One region of the Alteromonas lipotrueae genome, then DNA from elsewhere that is predicted to be linked to it. Evidence: predicted binding sites of a transcription regulator. Region 1 holds the regulator's gene; the other holds the start of a gene.
What was found. Region 1 encodes LexA, which represses DNA repair genes until DNA is damaged. Its sites were predicted from a motif close to TACTGTATNNNNATACAGTA; they were not measured.

Region 1 (12,598 bases):
AAGGTTGGTGATAGGCACACCGCTGACGCTCAGGGTATGCACATTGGCGTACTCAGATAACTGTTCTAGCGCTGTTACATCACTTTTTTCAGTGAACAAAACTAATGCTTGCGCCCTGTCAGACTCTTTGCCTAGCGCCAGCCACACTTGGTTAATGCTAAACAATGCATTTTCACAAGTGACATCACAGCTTTCGGGCAAGACATACAACAAGCGCCATTTCGGCTCCGTACCTTCTAAAAGCGATGAAACATCAATGGTAGGCTGCAACAATGCACCTTTATTGGTAGCACCTTGGTTGAACCAATCATTCTCTAACGCAAGCTTGGCTAAAATCACTGGTAGCACGAACACGGCAACCATGATAATTAAGGTTTTTTTCGAGGCCGGATTACTCATATTGACGTCCTTTTTTCATAATTGCGAAACCGCCAATCAAGGCGGCTGCGATTGCAAGACCAAACCATTGAATGGCATAACCCAAATGCTTTTCAGGCGGCATGGAAACTCGATTATAACGCCTGACAAAAAGGTCATTTTTTGCGGTAAGTACTACTACATAAGGTAATAAGTTAAGCGATAACAATTCACTGGCGGTACTGGTAGAAACTTGCTGAATACGAGCCGGAAAGCTTAATGCTGATGAAAGCGTTTCTTTTACTAACGGATTATGAGTGGGCTGACTCACCACCCCTTCAAATTGTTGTGCGTGGTGGCTAATTTTTACTGCCGGTAGCGAACGCATTAAGTCTGGTGCAGGCAACCAGCCATAATTAACTAATATCCACCCTGCATTGGTTTGTACTGGCACTAGAACGTCATAGCCTACCCGTTGTTCGTGTATTTGATTATCGAGCAATAACACCTTGTCGCCGTTTGGCGTACCTTCAAAGTAAACGGCGCGATCTTCGGGCGCTTTCATTGAAAGGGCATCAATAAGCGACAAGCTTTCTTTCCCCTGTTTTTCGGTTATGCTAGCTATGCGTTGTTGCTTTTGTGCCATTCGGTCTAGTTGCCAGAACCCCAAGCCACACATCGCCATTACACATAGACTAGTAATGACGATTGCGATTAATTTGGATGCTGTAACCTGATTCATTTGGCCAACCTGCACACTACTATTGAGGTTTATATGTTGATAAAAATAATCTTGGTTGCATTGGTAATTTTCATGATCGTTAACCTATTTATGGCCATGCGTGTCATGATGAAAAACGATCCCAAAGACGGTCCAATGAGTAAATATATCGGTCGCAGGGTGCTCACATCTGCCATCATAGTGATTTTAATTTTAGTGGCGATTGGCACCGGTTTAATTACGCCAAACCCTCGACCTTACTAGGGTTTGGCAACGTTTTTATAAAACGTAAACAAAGATATAAAGCATTACCCACACCACATCAACGAAGTGCCAGTACCAACTTCCGGCTTGAAAAGCAAAGTGGTTATGCGGTGTAAAATGCCCTTTTAGTACCCTAAAAAACATGACAATAAGAATGATGGTGCCAAGGGTAACGTGCATACCGTGAAAGCCCGTCAGCATGAAAAAGGTATTGCCGTAAATGCCTGACTGTAGCGTTAGCCCTAGGTCACGATAGGCGTGAACATACTCTTCCACCTGTAAGAATAAAAACCCAATTCCCAGCAAGATAGTGACGCCTAACATTAGGGTCAGTTGTTTGCGTTTGTTCTGCTCTAAACCAACATGAGCAAAATGCAATGTGACCGACGATATAAGCAAAATAACCGTATTAATGGTGGGTAAACCAACCGCACTCATTTCTTGTGTAGTGATGCCCCCTGGGGTAGATACTAACGGCCACATGGCTTCAAATGTGGGCCATAACACTTCGTTAGTCATTGCATTATTTGATGCACCGCCTAACCAAGGCACTGAAATGAATCGGGCATAATAGAGTGCCCCAAAGAAAGCGGCAAAGAACATGACTTCAGAGAAGATAAACCAACTCATTCCCTGTCGGTAAGAGCGTCCTAATTGGTCGCTATATAGCCCTGACATAGACTCATCAATTTGGTTTTTAAACCATCCGACCAGCATCACCATCAATACGACAAACCCAGCGAGAAGTGTATAGCCTCCATAGCCTGATTCACCTTTAGTGGCTTCAATCACAAAGTTGCCCGCGCCAACGGCAATTAAAAATAGCGCCACCGCGCCTACAATAGGCCATGGGCTTTGTGCCGGTACATAATATTTCTGATATTCTTGCTGCATTACTCTCTCCTTATCCCAACACCTGTTATTTACCACTTTCAGGTTGAGGGACCATGTAGGGATTCGGTTTTGTTTTCATGTCACTCGCTCGTGCGGTCACATCAAAAAGGGTGTATTGCACAGTAAAATAACTAATATCTTCGGGAAGCTGTGGGTCGACATAAAACTGCATGGGCATATAAGCCTCGGCCCCAGCATTTAAAGGTTGTTGATTAAAACAAAAGCATTCCGTTTTATTCAAATATAGCGCTGCCATACCCGGCGACACCGATGGAATAGCTTGCGCCATCATATTGCTCGACGCTGGATTTCTTACGTAAAACGACACCGTATTAAGCTCCCCAGGGTGCACTTTCATACGACTAGTTTGCGCGCGAAATTCCCACGGCATACCAGTGTTAGTGCGGGTAATAAACTCCACTGTTATCTCACGGCTTTCGTCTATTTCGATGGACTCATACACCGCTGCGGTATTCTCAGTTTTACCGTTAATACCAGTAACGTCACAAAATACGTCGTAAAGTGGCACCAGGGCGAACCCAAAACCAAACATGCCAAACACAATAACGACGAGTTTTATCACCATTTTGTTGTTTGCATTTGCTTGTGTCATGGGTAGCTCCTTTTCTTACTTGCCCTATTTTCTCTATTTAACAACGGGCGGCGTTTCAAAGGTGTGATAGGGCGCAGGAGAAGGAATTTCCCATTCTAGTCCCTCGGCACCTTCCCACACTTGGGCAGATACTGGCTCACCCTGCTTCTTACAGGCCTTAATTAACAATGCTAAGAAGATTAGTTGCGACAGCCCAAAGGCAAAGCCGCCAAGGCTTATCCACTTATTAAAGTCGGCAAACTGTAAGGCGTAGTCAGGAATACGACGTGGCATACCAGCCAGCCCCACAAAGTGCATCGGGAAGAACAACACATTTACCGACACTAGTGAGCACCAGAAATGCCATTTTGCTAGCGCCGTGTCGTACATTTTCCCTGTCCACTTGGGTAACCAATAATACACCGCAGCCATAATCGAGAAGATGGCACCGGTGACCAGAACGTAATGGAAATGTGCGACCACGAAATAGGTATCGTGGTATTGGAAGTCCACCGGCACGATGGCCAGCATTAATCCTGACAGGCCGCCAATGGTAAACAATACGATAAACGCAATGGCAAACATCATGGGCATTTCAAAGGTTAGAGAGCCCCGCCACATAGTCGCCACCCAGTTAAAGACCTTCACGCCTGTAGGCACCGATATAAGCATAGTGGCAAACATGAAGAACATTTCCATATACACCGGCATGCCGGTGGTAAACATATGGTGAGCCCATACCACAAAGGACAACAGCGCAATAGAGCCGGTGGCATACACCATTGATGCGTAGCCAAACAGCTTCTTACGGGAAAACGTAGGGACAATTTGAGAGATAATACCGAAGGCCGGCAATATCATGATGTACACCTCAGGGTGCCCAAAGAACCAAAAGATATGCTGGAACATAACGGGGTCACCACCACCTGCTGCATCAAAGAAGCTGGTGCCAAAGAACTTATCCGTCAGTACCATGGTGACCGCCCCCGCTAACACAGGCATAACAGCAATAAGCAAGAAAGCAGTAATAAGCCAAGTCCACACGAATAAAGGCATTTTCATCCACGTCATACCGGGGGCACGCATGTTGAATATGGTCACAATGACGTTAATAGCCCCCATAATGGATGAGATACCCATGATATGTACCGAGAACACAAACAATGCGGTTGAGTCACCACTGTAGGTGGTAGAAAGCGGTGCATAGAAGGTCCAACCAAATGCCGGGCCGCCGCCCTCTAAAAATAGCGAGCTAAGCAAAATAAGAAAGGCGCCAGGTAATATCCAAAAACTCCAGTTATTCATTCGCGGCAGCGCCATGTCTGGTGCACCTATCATCATAGGAATTAGCCAGTTTGCAAGCCCCGTAAAGGCTGGCATTACCGCACCAAATACCATGATAAGGCCGTGCACAGTCGTCATTTGATTAAAGAAGTTTGGCTCAACAATTTGTAATCCAGGCTGAAATAGCTCAGCACGGATCACCATTGCCATGGCGCCACCAATCAAAAACATGATAAAGGCGAACCATAAATACAACGTGCCTATATCTTTGTGGTTAGTGGTAAACAACCATCGGGTTATTCCTTTTGGAATATGGCTATGATGGTCATGATCTTCGTGATGCGCCGAGGTATCCGGCGCAATGACATCAGTTGCTTTACTCATTACGCACTCCTAGTTCCCATTAACGACGGCGTTAACATCTTTAGCCTGCACCATATCACCCGTGTTATTGCCCCACGCATTTCGTTCGTAGGTCACCACAGCCGCAATGTCTTTCAGGCTTAACATTTTTCCGAACGCCTGCATGGCCGTACCGGTTTTACCGTTCAACACAATATCAATATGTGCAGTTTGGTCTTCAAGTACCATCTCACTGCCTTTAAGCGCAGGGAAAACTCCGGGTAACCCTTCGCCGTTAGGCATATGGCAAGCCGCACAAGTGGCGTTGTAAACCCGCTTACCTTCATCCATAAGTTCGTCCATCGACATATTCATCGACAGTAGACGTTGCTCTTCTTCTTTCGCTTGGCGAGCTGCTTCTTCTTGTTCATTCATCCAAGCATCAAATTCGGCAGGCTCTTTAGCAATGACCACAACCGGCATAAAGCCATGATCTTTTCCGCAAAGCTCGGCACACTGTCCACGATAAATACCTGGCTCGTTCACCTTTGCCCACGACTCATTAATAAACCCAGGATTAGCATCTTTTTTCACTGCAAAGTCCGGTACCCACCACGAGTGAATAACGTCATCAGAGGTGATAAGAAAGCGCACTTTTTGCCCTGTGGGGATCACCAACGGACGGTCGACTTCCAACAGATAGTTCGCGCCTTTTTCGAATTTGTTTTCAATTTGCTCTCGTTGCGTCGCCATTAACGAATAAAACTCAACGTCTCTGTCCATATACCGGTAATGCCACTTCCACTGAGATCCAGTAACGACAACGGTAAGATCAGGTTCACTGGTATCTTCCATCGCAATAAGGGTTTTAGCAGCAGGAATAGCCATAAGAATAAGAATGATGAATGGCACTACTGTCCATGCAATTTCCACTTTTACATTTTCATGGAAGTGAGCGGGCTTAGCGCCTCTGGATTTACGGTGCAAGTACATTGAGGCAAACATAACCCCAAAAACCGCAACAGCGATTGCGATACAGATAAAGAACATCAACATATGGAGGTCGTATACTTGACCACTTATGTCTGTTGCGCCTCGGCGCAAATTTATGGAAGAGCCTTCGCCCGTTGCTGCATCAGCAAACAGTAGTGGCGAGGTAAGCAAAAGTGGAAGCCCGTAAAGCCACTTTGTCGCTTGTGTCGCCGCTTGTGTCGTTACTCGTTTCACTCAACACCTCCGTTATAACAGAAGCATTAACGCATTAGATGCGCTGCGCTTCTGGCAACTGATACTCGAAATCCAACTTTTAACTTAACTGCCTAGCTTTAGTTGTAAAACAAAGTTACAGCTATTGTTATTATTTTGTTAAATACAGTATAAGAATTGCTCAATAAAACGCACAAGTCTAGTCTTTTCTAAGAAAAAACAATTGCAGCGTTTAATTTTTAATCAACGCGGTATGACAGAGAAGTGAATGACGTCACAGCGCATGGACGTTACACGGGTATTTAGCGAGCCCGTTTGAAACGCTCATTTTGAACGAGATGGGCGAATAGAAGTTGGCAATAAGTTTCTTATAATCAAAAGGTAGTTACGCACTTATGATTGTTTTTCAAACAAAACAGATGACTAAAATAGCGCTAGTTAGCACTAAAAAAGGTGACATAAATAGGAGAAAATATGCGGGAGCGGTATCTGGTGGCTTTTGAGGGATTTCTTAGACTTAAATACGATTATTGTGTAAGCAAGGTATGGTAAACATACAAAAAAGCGGCCTATAAGCCGCTTTCTTTACTAAATAGCTAAAAGGTTACATCCAATCAGCATTTCGAATAACACCAACGGCAATCCCTTCAATGGAAAAAGGCTCTGACGCTAAGTCGACTTTAATCGGTGAAAACTCGTCATTTTCGGCATGAAGCAATACTTCGCGGCCACGCTTTTCAAGGCGTTTAACAGTAACGTCCTCATCGACACGTGCTACTACCACCTGCCCATTATGGACATCCGTCGTGCGGTGCACGGCTAACAAGTCACCATCAAGTATACCAATGTCTTTCATACTCATACCGCTTACACGAAGTAAGAAGTCGGCGTGAGGCTGAAACAGGGCAGGGTCGACCTTATAATGAGACTCTATATGCTCTTGCGCTAGAATAGGCTCGCCCGCAGCCACTCGGCCAATAAGAGGAAGGCCTTCTTCTTCAGGGGCTTCATCTTCAAGAGGAATATTAAGTTTAATACCACGAGAAGTGCCTGGAAGGATTTCGATGACGCCTTTACGGGCCAACGCTTTTAAATGTTCTTCAGCGGCATTCGCAGAACGAAAACCTAAATGACGGGCAATTTCTGCACGGGTAGGCGGCATGCCAGTTTCGAGCATCGTTGTTTTTATAAGCTCGAGAACTTCTGTTTGTCTTGCTGTGAGTGGGCGCATAAAAGACCTGTCTGTCTATACAGTTCCTGTAAGTATATACACCTAAAAGGAAATGACAAGCACTAAGCGTTGCAAAGCATGTTTTTTACTCAGGCCAAATCACAACAAAAAAGCGACCATTAAAGGCCGCTTTATCTATCACTACTATTCAGCGTGACTAAAATTTATATTGCAAACTCACGCGAGCATTAAGCGGCTCGCCGGTGGCAATATTGTTGTCGTTATGTGCTGATGGGAAATAGTCTTCGTCGAATACGTTTTCCACATTTAGCTGAATTTTAATGTCTTCGCTGTAATCGTAATACACTGCAGCGTCTACGCGAACAAAATCAGGTAGTTCGACGGTATTGTTTAAAGACGCGTACTGCTCAGATTGATAAATCACGCCTAATGCAACACGCCATTTATCGTTTACTTCATATTGGTTCCATAACGTCAGCATGTGTTCTGGTAGCTGTGCTAAATCACGGTTCGCCAATGCGCCATCTACAATGCGGCCCATTTCTTCGCCATCAAGGTTGCTATACCCAGCATTTATTACCCAACGCTCTGAAAGCTTGCCCACCACCTGCACTTCAAAACCTTTGGTTTCGGTGCCGGTTAAAATAGACGCTTCTGGATTGTTAGGATCTTGCGCTGTGCCATTTTCACGTTCAACTTCAAATGCCGCTGCTGTTACGCTAAGTGAGTCAGAGAAATTCCACTTTACGCCAATTTCTTTATTTTCAAATTCTTCAGCTTCCAGCGCTTGGCTTGTAAGCGACAGAGAAAGGAATTGGTCACCTGAACGAGGTAAAAACGATTTGCTGTAACTGGCATAAATCGAAACAGATTCCGCTGGCTTGTAAATTAGGCCAACACGGGGTGACACTTGTGAATCAGAACTAGATAGGAAACCGCTGTTACCATCGTCAGCACCGTTAGCCACTTCAATAGTGTCTACCACATCGATATCAAAATTATCGTAGCGAAGACCGGCCACCACAATCCAATGCTCGTTAAGCTTAATTTCATCTTGCACGAAAGCTGAGGTAAAGGTGACGTCTGATGCACGATTTCTTACCGGATCTGTCAGCGTCATTGACGGAATAACCAGGGGGTCGCTAAACACGAAGGATACTTGGTCGTCTTGACTGTCTGCAAAAAACGCATCACGACGAGCATTTTCTGTATCTTGGCTGCCGTACTCCATTCCTGTTAGTAAGGTATGGTTAATATCACCTGTTGCAAACTGCCCAATAAGGTTTAATTGAACCAGCGCATTTTCACGAGTGGTGGTATCACGATACCCATCTAACGTAACCGTGCCTGCATCAGCGTCAAAGTTAACGGGGTACAAGTTTTGGTAAGCTTTATCATAATCAGCAAACTGAACGGTACCGTTCAAGTTCCAATTTTGCGATAGTGCATGATCAACACGAACACGGGCAATATGCGCTTCAAGGGTAGTATTGTTGAAGTCTGGAGCACCAAAGTAGGTGTCGTCAAAGCCTTCAAGCGGTGCACCATCTAATGAGGGTATACCTCTATCGACTAAACGATCATCATTTACGTATTCGTAAGATGCAACCACCGTGGTGTCGTCGTTAGCCATCCATGTATAAGTTGGGTTAATGGCGTAACGTTCACCATCTTTAAAATCACGATGATTATCAATACTGTCAAACACACCGTTAAAACGAAAAGCATTATTAGCATCTATGGCTTTATTGGTATCAACACTAATAGAACCAGCGCCAAAGGTATCAATACCTGCTGACAGTGTGGTGAAATCTTCTGCGCTACTGGCCACTTTAGTCACACGGTTAACTACGCCACCGCCTCCACCACGGCCGAATAGTAAGGCGTTCGCGCCTCGTAATATTTCTACACGCTCTAGGTTATACAATGGGCGAAAGTACTGAACGTCGTCACGAAGACCATCAACAAAAAAGTCGGCGGTGGTGTTCTGACCACGAATAGTCACCTGATCGCGATGGTCTTCACCTAGGCCAATGCTCACACCTGGGGTGTATTGCATAACATCGGCAATACTAAACAATGCTTGCTCTGAAATTTGTTCTGCGCTTACAACAGATACTGACTGGGGCACGTTAACCAATAATGTAGGGGTTTTAACCGCTGTGGCGACTTGTTGACCAAAGAATGCGCCGCGTACGGTAATACGTTCAACGCTTTCATCTGACTCAGCCATATCGTCTTGTGCGAATGCAGATGTGCCATAAAGAGCTAAAAGAACAGCAGTAGAAATAGTTGCTTTACCAAGTTTCAAGCAAGTCTCCTCAAGTGATAATTCAAACAGTATTGAAAATGATAGATATTCTTATTTAGAGCGGATTCTAGTCAGATTTATTGGCAATTAAAAGGTGTATTAATAAAAATTAAACTTTTGTTATAAATGAATGCGTCAGCTTGACGAGACAGTCTATTGAAACAATCCTCACGAATGGAATCAGTACCCTTAATGGTATTTACGTCAAGATGACAAGTTTGCCATTAAAGCATAAAGTAAACCTTCTTCTAACTATGCTTAACCAGAGTATTGAATTCCATCATGTTGCATTACCTCGACTATACCCCCGAGTTAGCCCCCCATTTCGACCGCATAAATAGAGAGTGGATAACCAAAATGTTTCATTTAGAGAGCATTGATGAGGCTGTTATTGGCTACCCACAGCGCAATATTATCGATAAGGGTGGATACATTTGGTTTGCTGAACACCCGGACTTTGGCATTGTAGGTACATGCGCATTAATGAAAAAAGGAGAAGGGGTATTCGAACTTACTAAGATGGGTGTGGTCAGTGAAGCAAGAGGATTAAAAGTAGGGGAAGGCTTGTTACAACATGTGTTGAATAACGCCCCTACCATTGCTTTTAATACATTATTTCTTTTGACGAATAAGAAGTGCGAGGCCGCCATTCATCTTTATGAGAAAAATGGCTTTGTTCATTGTGAAGAAATCATGCAAAAGTTCGGCTGTGCCTATGAACGCTGCGACGTAGCGATGCATTACAAAGGTGCAGTTACCAACTGATGTATGAGTAAAAACACGCTCAATCGATTTGCTATGGCAACAATTTATACTAATGACTCTTTCAAACAGCCCCATGGCCTCTGCAAGACATTGCACGAGATGTGGTACACTTCCCCCGTTTTAATTTCATAGGATTACAGAATTCATGTCGTGGATGCGAAAAGCCCTTTTGTCGCTATTTCATTATCCTGTTAAGTTGCTGGTTAAAGCCCACAGCATTCCCGTAAACGTAGAAACTGAGCTTGGCATTGATAAATCGAAGCCCATCGTTTACTTGCTTCCAGCAAACTCGGTAACCGATCAATTAGCGCTTAGAATGTCAACAGAAGCACTAGGCCTACCGAGCCCAACAGATACGCTTACGTTAGCGGGCAGAGAATACCCTTCTACGTTATTTTTGCGTAAAACCCAGCCGATCTTTCGTTCACAAGCAGACGATACGGGAATTGAAGATGTATTTACTGACTTATTTCATCTGCATAGAGATCATCACCAGTTAGATCTCCAAGTGGTTCCGGTGTTTGTCACCTGGGGCCGAGCGCCTGGCAGAGGCACACCAGGATTAGCCGACCTTATTGCCGACAATGCAGCGCCAAGTTGGCTAAGAAAACTCTTTATCGTGATATTTTTAGGCCGCGACAATTTTATCAATTACTCAAAAGCCGTATCAGCTCGCGCCATGTCAAATCAACATGGCAGTGATAAAAGCATTGCACACAAGCTAGTACGTGTAGCAAGCACTCACTTTCAGCGTAAACGCCAAAGTATGACCGGCCCTACATTGTTAGAGCGCCAAGAGTTGAACAACAGTGTACTAGGCTCTGATGCCGTGCGCCGTGCTATGGCTGAAGAATCACGCAGTAAAAAAATCACTCATGAAGCGTCTAAAGATAGAGCGCAATCTTACGTTACCGAAATAGCCGCCGATTACCGCGAAGGACTTATACGTTTTGGCGACCGACTGCTTACTCGCATTTGGAACAAAATTTACAATGGTATTAGTGTTGGACACTCTGAACGTATTCGAGAATTAGCCGCAAACGGCCATGAGATTGTTTACGTGCCTTGTCACCGCAGCCACATGGATTACCTTTTGCTGACCTACGTGATTTATCATGAAGGCATGGTAACCCCTCACATTGCTGCTGGTATTAACCTAAACTTCTGGCCGGTTGGGAAAATTTTCCGCCGTGGTGGTGCCTTTTTCTTACGCCGTAGCTTCGCCGGTAATAAGTTGTACACCGCTGTATTCCGTGAATACTTAGAGTTACTTTTCAATAAGGGCTATTCAGTTAAGTATTACCCTGAAGGTGGCAGAAGTCGCACTGGCCGTCTTATTCCGCCCAAAACAGGCATGCTAGCCATGACCATTCAGGCCATGCTGAAAGGCGTAAACAGGCCAGTTAGCTTGGTGCCAGTCTATATTGGCTACGAAAACGTGATGGAAGTGAAAAGCTACCTGAACGAGCTTAAAGGTACTAAGAAGCAAAAAGAATCGAACTGGCAAGTATTCTCGGCTATTCGCAAGCTTAAAAACTACGGTCATGGTTATGTAAACTTTGGTGAGCCTATTCAGCTGAATCAATTTTTGGAAACCCATGTGCCAAACTGGCGTGACTGCCGCGATGCCGAGCCAGAGAAAAAGCCTGCATGGCTAACGCCAGCGGTAAACGAGTTGGCCAACAATGTAATGACCCGGATTAATCGCGCAGCAGCGGTTAATGGCATGGCGCTAACGTCGCTGTGTTTGCTGTCATCGAAAACACAAACCATGAGTGAGTCTGAGCTTAAACAAGCGATGGGCGACTTTATCAGTTTGTTCAAAAATGTGCCTTTCAGTGCCGATGCCACTATACCCGATGCTAGCGGGAAGGAATTGTTTGACGATACCTTGAAGCTTGGTAAGTTTGTGATTGAGGAAGATGACTACGGTCGATTAATCAGCCCAAAACCTAAGTCGGCAGTTTATCTCACCTATTATCGCAACAATATTTTGCACTTATTTGCGTTGCCTGGCTTAATTATGGCCTGTGTATTTGCGCACAAAGGCACAAGTAAAGCGACAGTATTCCAGTTAATTGCTGCGTTATACCCGCTGCTACAGCGCGAGTTATTTTTGCACTTGTCTCAAGACGAAGCCCTTGCTCACACCGATGCGCTTATTGATGAATTGGTCGACCAAGGCCTTCTGCGTATAAAGGGCGGTGACTTACTTCCACCTGATGCTCAGCAAAAGCAGTTTCATTCAGCATGGCTATTGAGCCGCTGTATGCAAGAAACCTTGCAGCGTTATGCGGTAGTACTGACTATTTTAGACAAGGAAAAAGTTATTAGTCGTGGTGCGCTCGAACGTACCAGTCGCCAAGTGGCCGAACGCTTGTCTACCCTTTATGGGCTAAGCTCACCTGAGTTTTACGATAAGAACGTACTGTCTAGCTTTATTAGTGCGTTAAAAGATAACCATTGGTTAGACTCTACAGAAGATGGAAGCCTGAAATACTCTGAAGAGTGTGAAGCGCTTCGCGAAGACGTGATGGCGTTAGTTTGGCCAGAAATGACCCAGCATCTTGAGAATGTGGTATTGCATAACTAGTTTACTTCGTCGATTGGGATGCAGCTAGCTGCTACTCGATAATAGGCTGCACACTGAAGAGACTGTTATCGATAACG
Region 2 (12,598 bases), on a different contig from region 1:
AATGATATTCAGTGAACGCCCCGTGATTTGAAGTACAACAAACGTGCTGAGTAAAGAGATAGGAATAGCAAGCGCGACAATGAGCGTGGCTTTTAATTGGCGCATAAACAACCACAAGATGCCGATAGCGAGCATAACCCCGATGAACAGGTTACTGGTAACCAATTGCACCGCTCGCTTAATAAATATAGAAGCATCAAAGGACTGAACCATTACCAATTGTTCAGCTTCTAGGTAAGTTTTGTTTATCTCGGTAACTTTTTTCTTTACCGCATCCAGCGTAGCGAGAACATTAGCGTCGTTTCGTCTATCAACGCGAATAGAAATAGCGGGGTTGCCGTTTTGTACACTATAATTAGCTCCATCTGCGCGGGTAATAGTAATTTCAGCAATATCACTTAGTGTAATTGGGCTGCCATCACGCCATTCTAAAATCATTTCGCCCATTTTTTGCGGTTCGTAACGCCCCTCAAAACGCAGGGTATACCGGCGGCGTCCAACATCCACAAACCCACCAGAAACATCGTTAGCTTGCCCCAATGCGGTAGTGATAGCGGTTAAATCGATACCGAGTTGCGCCGCCTTGAAAGGGTCGAACACAATTTGGAATTCTTCTTCGCCACCTACCCCACTTTCCATACGGGCACGGGCTACGCCGGGTATAGATTCTAGCTGAGGTTTTATCACGTCCGAGAAGTAGGTAACGTAGGTATTTATTTCGTTAGGGTTGCCGGGCAGTCGCTGCATAAAAAAGTAGGTTAGCGCAGGCGCATCCCCCCCGCTGCCTGCCAACATAATATTGGGTGACAACGCATCCCTAGGTAATGGCGGCACTCTGTTCATGCGGCTTATCACTTCAATAAGGGTTTTTTGCATGTCTGTACCCAAACTAAATTGGAGGTTAATCCACGCATTTCCCTGATTCGACCACGCGTTCATCGAGACCAGCCCAGGTATTCCCTGAAGCACCTCTTCTTGTGGTTCTATTATTTCCGATTCAATTTCTTGAGGAGACGCTGCCCGCCAGGAAGTTTGGATATTGATATTGGGTCTTTCAATGTCTGGAAAAAGCTGAACTGGCAAATTGAATAAGCTATATAGCCCAAGAAAGACTAATATTGCGATGCCAATTCCTACCCCAGACGCATTTTTTATTGCTGCACGTGTAATGTCCATAATGAAGCACTATGCTTTTTGTAGTTTGGATTACTATAGGTCGCAACTGTGACAGGAAAAGTTTAAAGCTATATTAAGAACAATTTATGGGTTAACCGACATTTTCGTTTAATGCTGTAAAAAACAGCAATCTATCGACGACCAACGGTCGTAATTTATCATTAATTTAACGAAATAATTAATAACTTGTTACATATTGACGACCGATGTTGATGAGCATCATATTTGTGTATGAGATCATAAGAAGAGTACGTGGGAAAATCTAGAAAACGCGAAAGTATAGTGAGTCTTTTATGAGGAAGTATGTAATGCGAATAACCTTGAGGTGGTTGAGATGCATGCAGATATAAAAAAACCGCTCATAAGAGCGGTTTTTTCGTATACGTCAGCGCTTATGCTTCAGCAATGATGATCACTTTAATAGAAGTGGTTACATCAGAATGAAGTTGTAAGTCGATGTCATATTCGCCAGTGTCGCGAAGTGTGCCAGTAGGAAGTTTAACTTCCGCTTTAGCTACTTCAACACCAGCTGCTGTGATTGCATCAGCAATGTCACGTGTACCGATAGAACCGAAAAGTTTACCTTCGTCGCCAGCTGGCGCCGCAAGAGTTACTTCTGCAAGTTCATTTAGTTTTTCAGCACGTGTATTAGCAGCATCAAGCTGCTCAGCGATTTTCGCTTCAAGTTCAGCACGACGTGCTTCAAACTTTTCAACGTTCGCTTTAGTTGCAGGAACTGCTTTACCCTGTGGAAACAGGAAATTACGAGCGTAACCAGCTTTAACAGCTACTTGGTCGCCCAGACCGCCAAGATTGGCGACTTTATCTAGTAGGATGATGTTCATCTTAACTACCCCTTAATTACGCCAAATTACTTGTGTGAATCAGTGTACGGAAGCAACGCAAGAAAACGTGCGCGCTTAATCGCAGAAGACAGCTGACGCTGATATTTTGCGCTTGTACCAGTGATACGGCTAGGGACAATCTTACCGCTCTCTGTGATATAATTCTTAAGAGTAGCGATATCTTTATAATCGATTTCAGTCACACCATCTGCAGTGAAACGGCAGAATTTACGACGTCTGAAAAAACGAGCCATGGGTGATCTCCTTAAGCGTTATCTTCAGTGGATTCAGGTCTTCTTTCTGCGCGCTCTGTACGAGGTGCAGAATCGTCACGACGCTCACGACGCTCTTCTTTAGTCATAGGAGAAGGCTCGGTTACAGCGTTTTTAGTGCGCATTACCATGTTACGTAAGATAACGTCGTTGTAGCGGAAAGCATTTTCCAGCTCGTCAACAGCTTCAGCAGTCGCTTCAGCATTGATCAATACATAGTGGGCTTTGTGCAGCTTTTCAATTGGGTATGCCAATTGACGACGGCCCCAATCTTCTAAACGATGAATCTGACCATCGTTTTGCTTAAGAATAGTGGTATAACGTTCGATCATACCAGGTACTTGTTCACTCTGATCAGGGTGAACCATAAATACGATTTCGTAATGACGCATTATTGCTCCTTACGGTTGTAGCCTCGACAGTACAGCCAGACTGTATAGAGACAAGGAACCTAGTTAGGGTGGCTGTAAGGGCGCGGATTATACGCACATACCTGCTTTTGTACAAGCATTAATCACCGGCAAATTTTATGTTTGCGCATGTTTTGATGATATAGGGCTAAATACGCTTAATAATGAGGTTGGTAGCGGGACTCGTCGACCTTTTGAAGCGGCTATCAAAAGCCATGGTTGATTCAGGTAGAGAGCAAAACTATAACTGCAATAAAACCGAGCTAATTGTTTAAAAGTTTAGGTGTTTAAAAGGCTAAGCCCGATGCTTAACCTTGTAGTTTACAATGCTGCCTTAAAAGAAAACACGGTTTCATTCTCATCGGAATGCACCATCAAGCTGCCTTTATGTGCTTCAGCAATTTGCGAGGCGATAAACAAACCTAAACCCAAGCCACCGTTTTTTTTGTTGTTTTCATTTCGCCAAAATGGATGAAATAGCTTATCGATAACATCAGCGCTTATTGGGGCCCCCCCATTAGACACGCTAACTGTAAGTGTTTCTTGTTCTACATTGGCTATCACTTTAATAGGCTGCGCTCTATCGCCGTGTACGATCGCGTTAATCAGCAAGTTAGACAGTAACTGGCTGATACGCTCCGGGTCACATGAAAAGGTGCCGTCTATATTGATATTCGCACGTATGTCTCGGTCTGAATGCAAGCTCGATAGTTCAGTTACCGTATGAGCTAAAACGCTTTCTAAATCGCTCACTGGCTTAACGTTTAATTGAATCCCCTTGCCCATTTGCCCGTGCGTAAAATCCATCACGTCACTAATGAGTCGCGTCATGCGTTTAGCGCTGTTATCCATTCGAGATAGCACTTTTTGGGAAGTGGCATCGCTGGCATGGTCAACAAGGAAGTCTACACCCATTTTAAGCGCCGATAATGGTGTTCTCAAATCGTGGCCTAAAATAGCAATATATTGCTCACGCAATTTAGCGGCAGCTTGCTCGCTGATAAGATTAGTTTCAGCCGCGATTAGGCGCTCATCCACTTCCATCTGCCTTGAAATCAGCTCGGCGAAAGACTTTATTTGATTTTCAATTTTATCGGTTTTTAATACCGCAGGAAGTGGGTCTAAACCACAAAGCGTACCGAAAAAGTCACCATTTTTGTTGTAAATGGGGTAAGAAAAGTAACTTTCGAAGCCATACATGATGGGTATTTCGCTTTCTCGATAAACGGTATCTTCTTTAGTGTGCTCAATCACTACTGGTTTCGTAGATTTTCTTACCTGATTGCAAAAGGTGGTTTTGATATCGAGTTCATCGCCAGGTATTAAATTAAAATTCACCTCGTCGAGAACAGCACACATTGTCCAATTATCTTCAGTCACTCTGGCCACGCAAATAAAGCGAAGACCTGTGGCGTCTGATAACATTTTCATAATATGTGGAACAGCTTCTATCGATTGAATAGTGCGAATATCTCGCTCAATTGAAGAATTCATTACATCCTCTTCGTATCTAAGTCATCTTTATCACGCCGATTTTCGGCACTCGATTTCACGCTCTAATAAGAAACAGTGACGCACCTCTTGATAAATTTACTGTTATTCGATGTTACATTGCTAGATAAAGACTAATTGAAGACTGCAATTAAAAAGAAAAACGTAAATTTTTGACCTTGGGCGTAGCGATGTTAAAGCGGTTTTTTCGCCCATGTAGTCACTATACTTAAGTTGAAAAAAAATAATATCAAAAAACCTTAAATACTGTTTATTTATCCAGTTAAATATTGTACAGTTTTATGGTCTATTCATTTAAGGGGACCTAACATGGCCATTACCACGCAGTATGTTGTCACGCACAAAGGGGTAGAAAAATTGGTAACTACCGATAAAAAAGAAGCAGATCAGTACGATAAAATGCTCGACGCTGCCGACAACCTTGCTGAATACATTCAAGCAAAGGGCTTAGGCATTGAAGATAGCCTTGTTGAAGAACTCACTATCATGTTGTCTAAGAATAAAGACAAGGTGAGCAAAATTTTTAAAGGTGCGACAGCCCAGAGTGTACTAGAAGATGAGAGTGCCGACGTGGTAAAGCTTAAAGCCAACGGATAGGCGTTGCAGAAAAGCTCGGCGTGCTTTTACGTGGAGCTAACGTAAATATAAAATGGTTAAAAGCACGCTCAAAAACAATCAGCACAGATTATCCTGTGCGTTTATCCGTGTTAAAACGAGCAATTAACCCGTTAACTTGATTTACGGTGTCACGAAGATCTCGACCAACTTTGAGCGAGGCTTCTGATGACTTCTGCGTTTCTTCCGCACTATCAGCTACATCTACGAGCTGCTGATTAATATGCTCGGCCACGGTACTTTGTTCTTCTACAGCAGAGGACATTTCAACGGTTGCAGAGGCAATACCGCTTACTGCATTATTGATTTCTTGTAGTGCGCCTCGGGTTTCTTCAACAATTGCACTGCCGTGCTCAGCAGACACCAATCCTTCCGAAGACACCTTTACGGCCCGTTCCGTTCTATCAACAAGCTCTTGAATAATGTTGTGAATTTTATCAGTGGACACGCGAGTTTTAGAAGCCAGCGTACGCACCTCATCGGCAACAACAGCAAAGCCGCGCCCTTGCTCACCAGCACGAGCAGCTTCTATAGCAGCATTTAGTGCTAGCAGGTTAGTTTGATCAGCGATGCTAGAAATGATGCTAGCGGCTTCGCCAATATCACTGGTGGACTGAGCAAGCTCGGTAACGGTATCGGAAATTGACTCCACCGCGCCTTTTAATGACAGTATGGCCTGCATCGCTTCTTCAGCTTTGTCGTTACCCATTTGTACGTTAGTCGCGGCAGTTCTAGCGCTAACCGCATTGCTCTCTACCCGTTCAGCCACTTCTTGAATAGCCTGGCTCATTTGAGTTACTGCTGTGGCAATTTGCTGGGTGGCAAGATTCTGCTGAATAATCGTTTTACTGGTTAACTCAGCTTGGCTGTGAGTTGAAACCGCAATACCTTCTAACCCGTCAGATGCATCTTTAATACGGGTTAATGCCGTGCGAGTACGCGCTAGTTCGCAACCTAACGCCAACTTAGCCTGAGCGATATAATCCACATCGGCATAATATGTTTGTGCCACAAGTGCATTACTGTAACTGGCAGGGCTTAACGAAAGAAATTCCCGCCAGTAGCTCCGGCTTTTTGCCGATTGCCAAAACATCATAGTCAGTAATGCAATGAAAGTAACACCTAGGGGTACAAAACCAGCGGTAAAGCCAATCGCTACCAACAATAGTAAAGTTACCACTATCATGGGTGACATGGGTGAAAGTGTTTGACCAAGCTTTGCAGCAAAGGGAATTGGCGATTTTCCGGCAGATAGTCTGCCATATATGCTCGACGCGCGTATTATCTCTTTATCGGCGGCATGAATTCTAACTGACTCATAACCCACCGCGTTCCCCCCCTCGTATACGGGAGTGACGAATGCTGACACCCAATAGTGGTCGCCATTTTCTCTTCTATTTTTGACCAACCCAGCCCAGCTTTGTCCCGACTCTAGGGTTCGCCACATTTCTTTAAACACACCAGAGGGCATATCCGGATGACGAATAATGTTGTGGTTTTTTCCTATCAAGTCTTCTCGTTTATACCCGCTTGCCTCCACAAATTCGTCATTGCAATGTTGTATAACACCACGTTTGTCAGTAGAAGAGATAAGGCGGTAATGAGAAGGGAATTTGTATTCGCGTTGGGTGACAGACTGGCTTTTCTTCACTAATAAGATCCATTGCTATAGCGGTGTTAAAAGTAAATAGGAGAACCCTATTTCTTGGTAATTGCCTAAAAGCGTAGAACATTATTGGGAAGATTAATACTAAAGTAGCAAAAGAATAAGATAATAATTATATTGATATAATCTAAAAAGTTACGCGAGCGGTAGGCGCACCTTAATTGTGGTTCCCTTATCGATTTCACTAGTTACTTCAAACTGGCCGCCGTGTTCTTCAATAATAGTGAGTGAAATAGACATGCCAAGACCAGTACCATCGCCAGGCGGTTTAGTGGTGAAAAATGGCGTAAACATTTTGCCAATGACTTCCTCTGACATACCTTTGCCCTCATCTTGCAAAGTAATGACCGCATCCCCTTCTACTGATTCAACATCAAACTTAATGCATTTGCCTTCATCCGTGGCGTAAATGGCGTTAGTGAGCAGATTGACAAGTACTTGCTGTATTTGCCCCGCATTGCCAATGACTTCTACAGCGGTCTCAGGGGGCGTGAATATGACTTTATTTTTGTACTTATGCAGATTGTTAGTAATTCGCAAGGCTGAGTTTATCGCTTCGGCAACATTGATGGCGACACGCTTTCCACCGCTGGGATAGGAAAAGCCTCTTAGCGCTTTAACGATATCGATAATTCTTTCGATACCCTCTGAAGACTCTTCAAACATTTCAGAGATAGCCTCGGCACTCTCTTTTAATGAGTAAGTGTTTTCAAGCGCCAAATAACGGGCTTCTATTTCTCCACCTGCGTCTTTACAAAGTACCTTTATTTCCGATAAAGCACTTTGATAATCCTTAAAAATATCGCCAGCCACTGACGTGTTACTGCGTACGTAACCTATAGGATTGTTAATCTCATGAGCTATACCTGCCGCCAACTGACCCAGCATGGCCATTTTATCTGCAGTTATTAGCTTTTCTTGCAAATAGCGTTGGTCTTTTTCCATCGATGAGAGGGCGGCTTTATGATGCTTGATTTCGTGTTTGGAACTTCTGTAGCCTATTCCAAACTGTAAGTAGTGCTTATTTGCATCAAGCACATACAACATCTCTTCATCTAATTCGCTGTTTTTGGTCAGCAATGCAAGCCAAGCCTGCTCGCCGTTGCCCAAATTCTGCATGAAGTGTAATACGTAAGCTTCTTCATGAGTGTCTGGCCTTTCAACGATATTTACACACCATTGGCTATAATTATCTGTTACAGAGAGTGGCAGCTCATTTAAAATAACCTTGGCAAAATCATTGCCATCAACCCAACCGTTCTCTATTTGCCAAACCTTGTTGTCACCTCCCTGAATCACCTTTCCCGCTTTCGTAATGAAGGCCAGACCACAATAGGCATCACTGAATTCAACTGCTGATTCAATGGCTGAAAAGATAAAACTAGCACCGCTATCGGAAGATTTAAGGTGGGAAGCGGAGCGATTTAGAAAAATTAATTCCCGCTCTCTTTTTTTCGATTCATGTAATGCTTTACGCAGGGCTTGGGTTGCCGAATAGGCATCGCTTGAGTAGCTTTCTAAAAACCACTCAGCGTTTTCCCTCGCTACTTTTTGGCGCTTAAGTTGTCGCTCAAGTGTTTTCACTTGAGCTTTTAAGTCAGCAACTTCCTTAGGGCTAGGGGGTATTGAAGCATCGCTCAATATAAAAGCCTTTTAGTCTATACCGCTTTAAACACATTCAAGGTATATGAGTTAACTGGTTAGCTGGCTATCTTATCTAGTAACAACATTACTTTCTCGCTAGAGCGTTCCATTTCAACTACTTTTGATTCTAGTGTTGAAGTATCACCTTCTGCTTTTGCGTTGATAGCAGCCACACCCGCACGATGTACTGCCGCATGAGGTGTTTCTAATTCTCTAAATGACGACGACTTACCAATAGCAGCACCTTGATTTTCGCTGTACCATTTTCCTAAACGGCAACTGGCGTGATCAGCAAAATCACTTGGTTTTTTATCGCTGAAACCAAATAAAACCGCATATACATCAGACTTCCACACTACGTGATCGAGCTTAACCGTCTGTATAAAGGTACTTAAGGAGCCCTCGTTGATAGTCGTTTTCATACTATCGCAATGAGAAACCATGGTTTCATAGCTGCTATTAAGGGTGCTAATTCCCTCTTCTAGCTCTTCGTTATTACCTCTTAATTCGTTGACACCCGAAACCGCTTTTGCCGTAGATTGAATAATATCGTTTACCAGTTCAGACACTTCTGTGGCTGATTTGTTTGTTTCAGTTGCCAGTGCGCGCACCTCATCGGCAACTACACTGAAACCGCGACCAGCATCACCTGCTCGCGCCGCTTCAATAGCGGCATTCAATGCCAGTAGGTTGGTTTGATCCGATATACTGGTAATGGTAGAAACAAACTTATTAATGTTATCGGCTGTGCTTGATAAGCCAGAAATGCGCTCGCTCATACTCACCATTTGAGTATTCAAACCGCTCATGTCTTTAACAATTTTAGTAAGTACGTGGGAAGATTGCTCAAACAATTCATTAATATCTGATATTGATTGGTTTTCGGCGTTTATTTTTTGATAAGACCCTAAAACGGTTTCTCGTATACCTTCCACTTGGTTCAAAGAGGTAACTAAACAACGTGTTACCACATCGTCATCAATTTGCCTTGAGGCATCGCTTAACTCGGTAACTTGCCGATGAAGTTCTGCATTTTCAGACTCTAAGTCTGATATTTTATCAAGGGCAACTTGATAGCGGCTTTCAAGTTGAGAGGCCTGAGACTCTTTTTCTAAGTATTTGCTTCGAGAAACGAACATAGGGTGACCAAATTTTATTTGTGTGAAAATTTAGCATAACAGAAAAAAGCGTAACTTCACCATTCGTCGTTGGTTGAATTTACTCAAATTTTCTGGTGGTCCCTCGAATAATCAATTTAGGCGATAAAATATGTTCCATTGTCATTTTCCTATCGCCATAAGCCTGATTTAAAATCCAGCGTGATGCCATAGCACCAATCTCGCGCACAGGGTAGTTCACAGTCGTTAACTTAGGGGTAAGGTAACTAGCAAAATCGACGTTATCGAACCCAATGACAGAGATATCTTCCGGTACGCGTTTACCATGCTTTCTTAGTGAGTTAATGGCGCCTGATGCCATTTCATCATTTGCACAGGCGATTGCACTAAAACTTACGTTGCGACTAAACAGTTCATCCACACACTTCTCACCAGAGAAAGCTTGGAAATTCCCTTCTGCTACAGAGTCTTCATCGAAATGAAAGCTGGCCTCTTTTAATGCTTTTTTATGCCCAAGTAAACGGTTGATACCATCCGCTTTAAACAAGGCACCGGCGGCGTAAGCAATTTGAGTATGGCCCAAATCGATAAGGTGCTTAGTGGCTAGATATGCGCCGAGCACATTGTCTAGGCTGATACATTTTTCACCAATAGCTTCTATATAGCGGTTAACCACAACAATAGGAACATCTTGGCTGGCAAGGTCTACAAGGTACTCATCGCTGACCGCCTCAACATGCAGAATAAGCGCATCGCAACGGCGACTCAGCAAGGCTTCAATTTCTTTTTTCTCTAAAGCTTCATCACTGTGTCCGGTCACCACAAACATATGCTTATTGGCTTGTCTAAGCACTTTTTCAGAGCCCGCCATCATGGCACCAAAGAATGAGCCATGTAGTTCAGGTACCACATACCCCACGGTATGGGTTTTATTTGAGGCAAGGGAAGCCGCTATGACATTGTGTCGATAGCCAAGCTTCTCCATCGCATCAAGCACTTGCTGGCGCGTTTTCTCTTTAACGGTATCTGTGTTGTTTATAACTCGAGATACTGTTGCTGACGACACGCCAGCTAGTTCACTTACTTGCTTAATCGTTACCATAGAGCATTAACAGTGCATACGTGCGCTGTGTATATCCTTGCTTTGCGTAGTTATTATTACGACCCGCGATGCGCGTCTTCTGTGGTCAACCCAAGTCGCTGCTGAATTGCCAACATTTTTTGGTTATCTAATGTATACCAGCGCATAATAATCGCAACACCTATCGAAGCGATTGCTGGCCCGATACAAAATAACGCCACTATGCCTTTTGCCACATCCGGTGAAAAGGCGTCTGGTTGATAGTTAACTGATGCGAGTAACCACCCCGCAAGTGCGCCGCCCAAGGCCAGTCCAACTTTAATGAAAAAGACCACAGTTGAATACGTTAACCCAGTCATACGAAGCCCCGTTTTATCTTCGCCATAGTCCACCACATCAGCAATTTTTGCCCACAGTAGCGGCGTAGCCATTTGCAAGATAAGGCCCCAAAGGAAATGCAGTGAAATGGCCGTAAACCACTCTTGATAAGGCACAAAATAATTCACGATACACACTACTGCGCTGGCTAACTGAAGCCAGGTGTAAACTTTGATTTTACAAAATCGTTTAGCTACTGGGTTCGCCAACGCACAGCCTATAATGCTTCCCACCATACCGGCGGTAACAAATAATGTGGCCGACTCTGGCCGCTGCAACACGTACTTCACATAGTAGAGCGCTAGCGTGTTTCGCATTACCATGCCGGTGAGTAACACGATAGCTACCATACAAAGCACTCGGCACTGATCATTTTGCCAAATAGCCGCTAACTGGGTTTTGTAAGGCGCAGGCGTTTCATTGGCAGGTTTCACCCGCTCTTTAGTACCGGCAAAGCAAAGCAGAAAAAGTACCATCCCCACTATGCTCATCACTATCATGGCGCGCTGATACCCAAGTGCTTCGTTGCCATTACCTAAGTAATCAACCAATGGCAGCATAAATGATGTCACCAGCAGGCCTCCGCCCATGGCAAATACAAATCGATAAGACTGAATAGATACGCGTTCTGAAGCATCGGCACTTAGCACGCCGCCTAATGCAGAATAAGGAATATTAATGGCGGTATACATTATCATTAGCAGTGCGTAGGTGATAAATGCATAGTAAAGCTTACCTTCTTCGGTAAGCCATTCAGGAGAGGTAAACGCAAGCACGCTGCAAAGCGCAAAAGGCAAAGCCAACCATAATAAATAGGGGCGGTATGCGCCCCACCGCGTTCTTGTTCTGTCGGCCAAAGAACCCATTAAAGGGTCGGTAACGGCATCAAATACTCGTACGAGTAAAAACATACTCCCTACCGCTGCAGCCGGTATGCCAACAACGTCGGTATAATAAAATGTCAAAAACAGCATGACGGTTTGAAAAATGAAATTACTTGCCGTATCGCCTAACCCGTAGGCAATCTTTTCCTTTGCACTTACCATTGGCTTCACCGTTATCTTTATTATTTTATACTTTTAATCAATTGCGCATCTATCAGGCTGCGTTTAACGCTTTTCGTCTTTCTTCTAGCAATTGTTGTAGTCTTAGTGCACTGGCTTTTAACGTTCGTTTTTGCGTATCGTAATCAACGTAAATAATACCAAAGCGTTTCTCGTAACCCAGCGCCCATTCAAAATTATCTAACAAGCTCCAAACAAAATAGCCTGTTATATTGACCCCTGCTTCAATTGCATCAGCTACCGCCTGCAAGTGAGTGGTTAGATATCGAATACGCTGCTCATCGTTCACGACACCATCCATCGATAACGTATCATCACTGGCCAAGCCATTTTCAGTGATAATAAGCGGTGGTAGTTGGTAGTCATTATGCAACTGTAGCAGTAAATCAGTTAACCCTTGCGGGTAAACTTCCCAGCCCATTGCGGTAGTTTCACTTTCCTCTGGGGCTGGCAATTGACAAGGATCTTCAGAGCCATCATCGGTGACTTTAGCGCGAGTGTAATAATTCACACCTAAGTAATCTATTTTCTCAGAAATGATATCCATATCGCCATCGAGAATATCTGGCCGGTGAGCTGCCGGAATGTCATCGATAAGAGCAGGGTAACAACCATGCATTAACGGTTTAATGTACCAGTCGTTATGATGATCATGTGCTAATTTTGTGGCGCGAATATCTTTTTCATCACTAGAATTTGCGTAGAACGGCGTAAAGTTAAGTACTACGCCAGCCTCGATATTGGGTGCATTTTTGCGTAGAACGCGCATGCCTAAACCGTGGGCCAACAACAAGTGATGTATCGCTTTTTTTCCAAA

Region 2: the regulator LexA is predicted to act here: its motif matches at 4,460-4,479, upstream of KYS23_RS12635 (YebG family protein).

The regions. Positions count from the first base shown of each region.
Region 1 is NZ_JAESDJ010000009.1:71,015-83,612, reverse strand. Features, by position in the region: gene KYS23_RS13510 (hypothetical protein) at 1-399, opposite strand, end outside; gene KYS23_RS13505 (SURF1 family protein) at 392-1,099, opposite strand; gene KYS23_RS13500 (DUF2909 domain-containing protein) at 1,133-1,342, shown strand; gene KYS23_RS13495 (cytochrome c oxidase subunit 3) at 1,358-2,236, opposite strand; gene KYS23_RS13490 (cytochrome c oxidase assembly protein) at 2,262-2,849, opposite strand; gene ctaD (cytochrome c oxidase subunit I) at 2,883-4,496, opposite strand; gene coxB (cytochrome c oxidase subunit II) at 4,506-5,681, opposite strand; gene lexA (transcriptional repressor LexA) at 6,265-6,891, opposite strand; gene KYS23_RS13470 (TonB-dependent receptor) at 7,049-9,163, opposite strand; gene KYS23_RS13465 (GNAT family N-acetyltransferase) at 9,446-9,928, shown strand; gene plsB (glycerol-3-phosphate 1-O-acyltransferase PlsB) at 10,074-12,521, shown strand.
Region 2 is NZ_JAESDJ010000008.1:87,080-99,677, forward strand. Features, by position in the region: gene KYS23_RS12610 (efflux RND transporter permease subunit) at 1-1,176, opposite strand, end outside; gene rplI (50S ribosomal protein L9) at 1,569-2,021, opposite strand; gene rpsR (30S ribosomal protein S18) at 2,048-2,275, opposite strand; gene rpsF (30S ribosomal protein S6) at 2,287-2,685, opposite strand; gene KYS23_RS12630 (GAF domain-containing sensor histidine kinase) at 3,025-4,197, opposite strand; gene KYS23_RS12635 (YebG family protein) at 4,525-4,812, shown strand; gene KYS23_RS20925 (methyl-accepting chemotaxis protein) at 4,901-6,481, opposite strand; gene KYS23_RS12645 (sensor histidine kinase) at 6,632-8,137, opposite strand; gene KYS23_RS12650 (methyl-accepting chemotaxis protein) at 8,197-9,279, opposite strand; gene KYS23_RS12655 (LacI family DNA-binding transcriptional regulator) at 9,359-10,360, opposite strand; gene KYS23_RS12660 (glycoside-pentoside-hexuronide (GPH):cation symporter) at 10,417-11,763, opposite strand; gene KYS23_RS12665 (GH1 family beta-glucosidase) at 11,816-12,598, opposite strand, start outside.